2 regions of the Nocardiopsis akebiae genome follow, and region 1 is predicted to be linked to the other one. Evidence: predicted binding sites of a transcription regulator. Region 1 holds the regulator's gene; the other holds the start of a gene.
What was found. Region 1 encodes LexA, which represses DNA repair genes until DNA is damaged. Its sites were predicted from a motif close to TCGAACANNTGTTCGA; they were not measured.

Region 1 (3,403 bases):
AGACCTGCGCGTCCCGCTCCCCCCACAGCACCAGCACCGGGGTGCCCCCGGGCAGGCCCTCCGCCAGTTCGACGGGGTCGAAGGCGTCCATGTAGGCCAGGAAGTCCTCGTTGGCGGGGGTGTACACGCCCATGACGCCCCCGCTGGGCGTCTCCACCTCGCTGAGCGCGCGCCCGGACCTGATCGCGGCCCGTCCGGCACGGGAGTCCGAGAGCAGCTGGACCACCTGCCCCTCCTCCACCTGGCCCGAGGCCTCGGCGGCGCGCGCCTGCTCGGTGAGCTGGCGGTCGATCAGGTCGAGGTAGCGCGTACCGGGAGGCGCGGCCAGCACGAGCGCGGGGGAGGGGTGCTCCGCACCGATGAGCTCGTGGGCGCGCAGCGCGTACAGGGCCCCCTCGCTGTGCCCGACGACGACCACCCGCTCGGGGTCCACCTCGGGCTGGGAGACGAGTTCCTCGTAGGCCGCCGCGACCTGCTCGTCGAAGACCACCGGGTCCACCGGCGCGACCTCGTCGCCGGGGCCCGGCGTCTCGGAGTCCGGACCGCTGCCGTACTTGTCGTAGCGCAGCGAGGCCACCCCGACGTCGGCGAGCACCCGTGACAGGTTCTGGTTGGTGTCGGCGTCGGGGCGCACGGAGCTGTTGCCGTCGCGGTCGGTGGGACCGCTGCCGGAGATGATGAGCGCGCCCGGAACGGTGCCGGAGACGTCCTGGGGCATCCGGAACGCGCCGGACGCCTCGTGCCCGCCGCCCTCGAAGGCCACCTCGCGCTCGACGCCGCCGACCCCCGGCGCCTCGGCGGCCCCGTCGTCGGCGGGGGCGCAGGCGGCGGTCAACAGGACGGCGCTCGCGGCACCGGCCAGTGCGGTGCGCCAGCGGACGGCGGGGGAGGAGGCACGTGTGAACACCTCCTCAGCCTAGCGGCCCGCGCCCGTCGGCCCCGCGCCGTCCACAGGGGAAGCGTCCCCGGTCCCTCCGAGGGGAGAGGGACCGGGGACGCGGGTACGCGGGCACCTCAGACGCGGCGCATGACCGCGACCACCTTGCCGAGGATGGTGGCGTCGTCGCCGTTGATCGGCTCGTAGGCCTCGTTGCGCGGCATCAGCCACACGTGGCCGCCCTCCTCGCGGCGCAGCACCTTGACGGTCGCCTCGTCGTCGAGCAGCGCCGCCACGATGTCGCCGTTGTTGGCGTCCTGCTGCTGGCGCACCACCACCATGTCGCCGTCGGTGATGGCGGCGTCGGTCATCGAGTCGCCGACCACGGTGAGCATGAACAGGCGACCCTCACCCACCAGCTGGCGCGGCAGGGCGAGCACGTCCTCCACCGACTCCTCGGCCAGGATCGGACCGCCGGCGGCGATCCGGCCGACCAGGGGCACGGCCGCGGCGCGGGAGAGGTCGATGTCCTCGGGCACCAGGGTCTGCCCCGAGGCGCGCCCGGGCGTGCGCAGTTCCACCGCGCGCGGCCGGTTCTGGTCGCGGTGCAGGTAACCCTTGCGCTGGAGGACCTTGAGCTGGTGCGCCACGCTGGACGGGCTGGACAGGCCGACCGCTTCCCCGATTTCCCTTATCGACGGGGGGAAACCCCGCTCCCGGACATAGCGCTGGATGCAGTTCAGCACGCTCTGCTGGCGCGCGGTGAGTTTGGGGGCTTCGGGCGTGGACCCGCCCGCGTTCTCCGCTGGTGCGAGAACGGTGGCGGTATCTGCGGTTCCGGGATTCTCCTCCGGCACGGCCGGGCCTCCTCGGCATTCGGTTCGGTCAGGGCCTGCTTGTGTGACTGGCCACCCCCGGTCCGCGACCGTGCCGACCTGGGGGTCCACGTGATGGCGAAACCGGTGTGAAATCAAGGTCAACTTTAGTCGTTGCACACGGTGATATCAAACAAGCGTTCGAGGCCGGGGAGAATTGCCGTCGCGCGTATTCGCGGCCAATTTCCGGCCTGCACTTACGTGTGTACACGCGTTCACGCGCTGTTGTCCCCGGAATGCGCGAACGCGTGTCCGTGACGGCGGTTCCGGCCAGGCGCGGGGGTCTTATCCCGGGGCGTCGGCTCGACCGAAATCCCCGTGACGTCGGGATTCCCGCGCCCGCCGCCGGGAGCGGCGGCTCCGGTGGGCGGCGCTATCCTTGAGCGCGGTGCCGGGCCGCCCCCGCGGCAGTCCGCCCGCACCGACATCCCCGTCCCGCCCCGCCGCCGCGGACCACGATGCCGCGCGGTCCCTCGGCCGTGTTCGTGACACGCCCGCGCCGGGGTTGCGGCGAGGTCAGGAAGAAGTCTAGGTTCGACCACAACATCTGGTGTTGCGACGGGAGTGGTTGCCCAGAAGTTGTGGTTTAGTGGTACCTAGGTGTTGTCGTTCGGTGAGAGAAGCAGGTGAACCAGGGTGCACTGTCCGTTCTGCCGCCATCCGGACACCCGGGTGATCGACAGCAGGTCCACCGACGACGGCGCTGCCATCCGGCGCCGCCGGTCCTGCCCCGTCTGCGAGCGCAGGTTCACCACCCAGGAGACCGTCCTGCTGATGGTGGCCAAGCGCTCGGGGGTCACCGAGCCCTTCAGCAGGACCAAGATCATCGCCGGGGTGCGCCGGGCCTGTCAGGGCCGCCCCGTCTCCGAGGACGCCCTGGCCAAGCTCGGCCAGCAGGTCGAGGAGGAGATCCGCGGCCGCGGCCTGGCCGAGGTCCCGGCCCACGAGATCGGCCTGGCCATCCTGGGGCCGATGCGCGATCTGGACGAGGTCGCCTACCTGCACTTCGCCAGCGTCTACCGCGGCTTCGAGAGCCTCTCCGACTTCGAGGCCGAGATCGCCAGCCTGCGCCAGGACCGCGAGGCCGAGACCGGCGGCCGGAGCGGCGCCGCCACGGGGTAGCGCCCCTCGCGGCCGCACGCCGACCGCGCGCGGGGCCACACCACTCCCGGGACGAGGACGCCGGGCACGGTCGGTGACCGTGCCCACGAGTGAGGGGAGACCCGGCGATGACGGAAACCGCCAACGGTCCGGCCGGACGCAAGGGCAAGGGCAGCCGCAAGGGGATCAGGGTGAGGCGCGTCTTCACCTCCCCTGGCACGCACCCCTACGACTCCCTGGAGTGGGAGCGCCGCGACGTCGTCATGACCAACTGGCGCGACGGCACGGTCAACTTCGAGCAGCGCGGGGTGGAGTTCCCCTCCTCCTGGTCGATGAACGCCACCCAGATCGTCACGAGCAAGTACTTCCGCGGCGCGGTGGGCACCCCCGAACGCGAGTGGAGCCTCAAGCAGCTCATCGACCGCGTCGTCGGCGTCTACACCGAGACCGGCCGCGAACACGGCTACTTCGCCTCGGCCGAGGACGCCGAGGTCTTCGACCACGAACTCAAGCACGCCCTCGCCCACCAGCTGTTCAGCTTCAACTCCCC
Region 2 (3,403 bases), 3.3 Mb from region 1:
CGACGTGGCGCCGCTGGAGCTGGTGACCGTTCCGCCGGAGACCGGGGACGGCGCGGAAGCGGACGCGGATGCCGCCGGGGAGCCCGAGGGCCCCGGGGACGCCCCGAGCGCGGAGGACACCGCCGGCGCGCTCGCGCGGGACCCCGGACGGGACGGCGGGTCCCCGAGGCCCGCTGAGGCCGCCGCCGGTCCGACGACCGCCGGCGACTGACCCTTCGGAAACGGGGCGGCGGGACGGGCGGTCCCCACGGCCGGAGAAGGACACCACGGCCCCGACCGCTCGCGGCGGCTGACCCTGCGCGGGTCCGCGGGCCTTCGGGCCGGAAGGCGGCGGGGCGGCCTCGGAGCCGTCGCCGTACAACGCTCCGGGTCCTCGTGTGACTCAGCGCTTCGGGGTGCCCACGCGCAGGCGGTCTCCGTCGGGACCGAAGCCCGGACGGCGGTGACGGCTCAGAAGTCGGGGTCGGGGGCGTGGAGTTCGGCCTCCACGCCCTCGCGTTCGAGCTCCTCGCGGACCACCCGGTAGGCCAGGCCCGCGGAGTAGCCCTTGCGGGCCAGGAAGCCCAGGGCGCGGCGGGTCCGCGTCTCCTGGTCCCTGCCCCGGGTGGCGGCCAGGCGGCGGCGCGCCAGGTCGCGGGCGGCCTCCTCCTCGTCCTGGTCGCTGAGTTCGCCGACGGCCTCCCGGACGGTGTCCTCCTCCACGCCGCGGGTGCGCAGTTCCTGGGCCAGGGCACGACGGGAGAGCCGTCTGCCGTGGTGGCGGGAGGACACCCAGGCCTGGGAGAAGGCGGCGTCGTCGATCAGCCCGGCCTCGCCGAACGTGTCCAGGACCGAGGTGACGACCTCCTCCTCGTACTCCCGGCGGTGCAGGGCCCGCTCAAGCTGGGCGCGGGTGCGCGGGGAGTGGGTGAGCATCCGCAGGACCAGGGCGCGGGCCTCGGCCTCGGGATCCTTCCCGGGCGGGGCGGCCCCGCCCGGGAAGGGGCCGTCGTCCTCGGAGTGGTGCCGGTCCGGGGACCGGCCCCCCTCACGCATCAGCCGCGGGCGCCTTGGGAGTCCTGGCCGCGGCGCGCTTGGCGGGAGCCTTGGCCGCGGCGGCCGGGTCCGCAGCCGCCTCCGCGGCGGCCTTGGCCGGTTCGGCGGCCGGGCCGGAGGCGCTGTCGTCGCCCTTGACGGGCACGCCCAGCTTCTCCTTGATCTTCTTCTCGACCTCGTTGGCCATGTCGGCGTTCTCGCGCAGGAAGTTGCGCGCGTTCTCCTTGCCCTGGCCCAGCTGGGTGCCCTCGTAGGTGTACCAGGCGCCCGACTTGCGGACGATGCCGTGCTCCACGCCCAGGTCGATGAGGCTGCCCTCGCGCGAGACGCCCACCCCGTAGAGGATGTCGAACTCGGCCTGCTTGAAGGGCGGCGCGACCTTGTTCTTGACGACCTTGACGCGGGTGCGGTTGCCGACCGCGTCGGTGCCGTCCTTGAGCGTCTCGATGCGGCGCACGTCCAGGCGGACCGAGGCGTAGAACTTGAGCGCCTTGCCGCCGGTCGTCGTCTCGGGCGAGCCGAACATGACGCCGACCTTCTCGCGGAGCTGGTTGATGAAGATCGCGGTGGTGTTGGTCTGGTGGAGCGCACCGGCGATCTTGCGCAGCGCCTGGGACATCAGGCGGGCCTGGAGTCCGACGTGGCTGTCGCCCATCTCGCCCTCGATCTCGGCGCGGGGCACCAGGGCCGCCACGGAGTCGATGACGATGATGGAGACCGCGCCGGAGCGGATGAGCATGTCGACGATCTCCAGCGCCTGCTCACCGGTGTCCGGCTGCGAGAGCAGCAGGTCGTCGGTGTTGACGCCGATCTTCTTGGCGTACTCGGGGTCGAGCGCGTGCTCGGCGTCGACGAAGGCCGCGATGCCGCCCATCCGCTGGGCGCTGGCCACCGCGTGCAGGGCCACGGTGGTCTTACCGCTGGACTCGGGGCCGTAGACCTCCACGACGCGGCCCCGGGGCAGGCCGCCGATGCCGAGCGCCACGTCGAGGGCGATCGCCCCGGTGGGGATCGACTCCACCGGCGGGCGGTCGTCGTCGCCCAGGCGCATGATGGAGCCCTTGCCGAACTGCCGCTCGATCTGGGCGAGCGCTGTTTCGAGAGCCTTGTCTCGGTCTCCAGATGCCACGGGATACCCCTGTTGTTGGGTGGATGCCTTTTTCTTCATGGTGAGCACGACGCTACGCGGTCGCTACGACAATCGCGACGTCCCACGTCCGCCTGTGGATAACCCACCCTACCCGAACCTGTGTTCGATGCGACGTACGAAACGGATGCGGCCTCGCGGGCGGTCGGTCGCCGGATCAGCGTCTGGAGGCGGGCAGGTCGAAGGCGTCGCACACGGCGCGCCAAACCTCCTTGACGGCCACCCCGTCGGCGAGCGCCTGCTCCACCGTGCGGGAGCCGAGACCCTCCAGGACGTGGTCGCGGGCCACGCTCTGCGCGTAGGCCTCGCCGAACTGCTCGTGCATGTTGTGCCAGAAAACCGTGAGTCTCATCGGGCCCAGTATCGGTGATCGCGGCGTCCGCCGCGCCCCCTCCCCTTTGTCCCCGCCCGCGGGCACACTGGCGGCATGAGCCGTGCGCCCCGCCCCCTCGAACGCTTCGGACCCGCCACCAGAGCCTGGTTCGACCGGGCCTTTCCCGCGGGCCCCACCCCCGCCCAGACCAGTGCCTGGGAATCGGTCCAAGGCGGGAGGAACACGCTGGTCGTGGCCCCGACCGGCTCGGGCAAGACCCTGTCGGCCTTCCTGTGGTCGCTGGACCGGCTGTCCTCGGCCCCCGTCCCCGAGGACCGCGCCCGCCGCTGCCGGGTGCTGTACGTGTCCCCGCTCAAGGCCCTCGCGGCGGACGTGGAGCGCAACCTGCGCGTCCCCCTGGCCGGAATCGCGGCCGCCGCCGAGGCCGGGGGGCACGCGCTTTCCCCGGTCACCGTGGGGGTGCGCACCGGCGACACCCCGGCCGCCGAGCGGCGCAGGCTCGCCACCCGGCCGCCGGACGTGCTCATCACCACGCCCGAGTCGCTGTTCCTGGTGCTCACCTCGCGGGCCAGGGAGGGGCTGGCCGGGGTGGAGACGGTCATCGTCGACGAGGTGCACGCGCTCGCGGGGAGCAAGCGCGGCGCGCACCTGGCGCTGAGCCTGGAGCGGCTGGACGCCCTGCTGGACCGACCGGCGCAGCGGATCGGCCTGTCGGCTACCGTGCGCCCGCCCGACCTGGTGGCGCGGTTCCTGGGCGGCGCGGACGTCGTCGCCCCGCCCGGCGCCCCCGGCATGGACCTGCGCGTGGTGGTGCCCGTCCCCGACATGGAGGAGCCCGGCGACCCGGGGCCGGTCCGGCCCTCCGGCGGCGCGGAGGACGACGGCGG

Region 2: the regulator LexA is predicted to act here: its motif matches at 2,277-2,292, upstream of recA (recombinase RecA).

The regions. Positions count from the first base shown of each region.
Region 1 covers NZ_CP074132.1:1,973,735-1,977,137, forward strand. Annotated here, with positions in the region: gene KGD83_RS08455 (alpha/beta hydrolase family protein) at 1-907, opposite strand, end outside; gene lexA (transcriptional repressor LexA) at 1,015-1,734, opposite strand; gene nrdR (transcriptional regulator NrdR) at 2,389-2,874, shown strand; gene KGD83_RS08470 (vitamin B12-dependent ribonucleotide reductase) at 2,982-3,403, shown strand, end outside.
Region 2 covers NZ_CP074132.1:5,226,895-5,230,297, forward strand. Annotated here, with positions in the region: gene KGD83_RS22375 (S9 family peptidase) at 1-211, shown strand, start outside; gene recX (recombination regulator RecX) at 451-1,035, opposite strand; gene recA (recombinase RecA) at 1,028-2,164, opposite strand; gene KGD83_RS22390 (DUF3046 domain-containing protein) at 2,340-2,534, opposite strand; gene KGD83_RS22395 (ATP-dependent helicase) at 2,610-3,403, shown strand, end outside.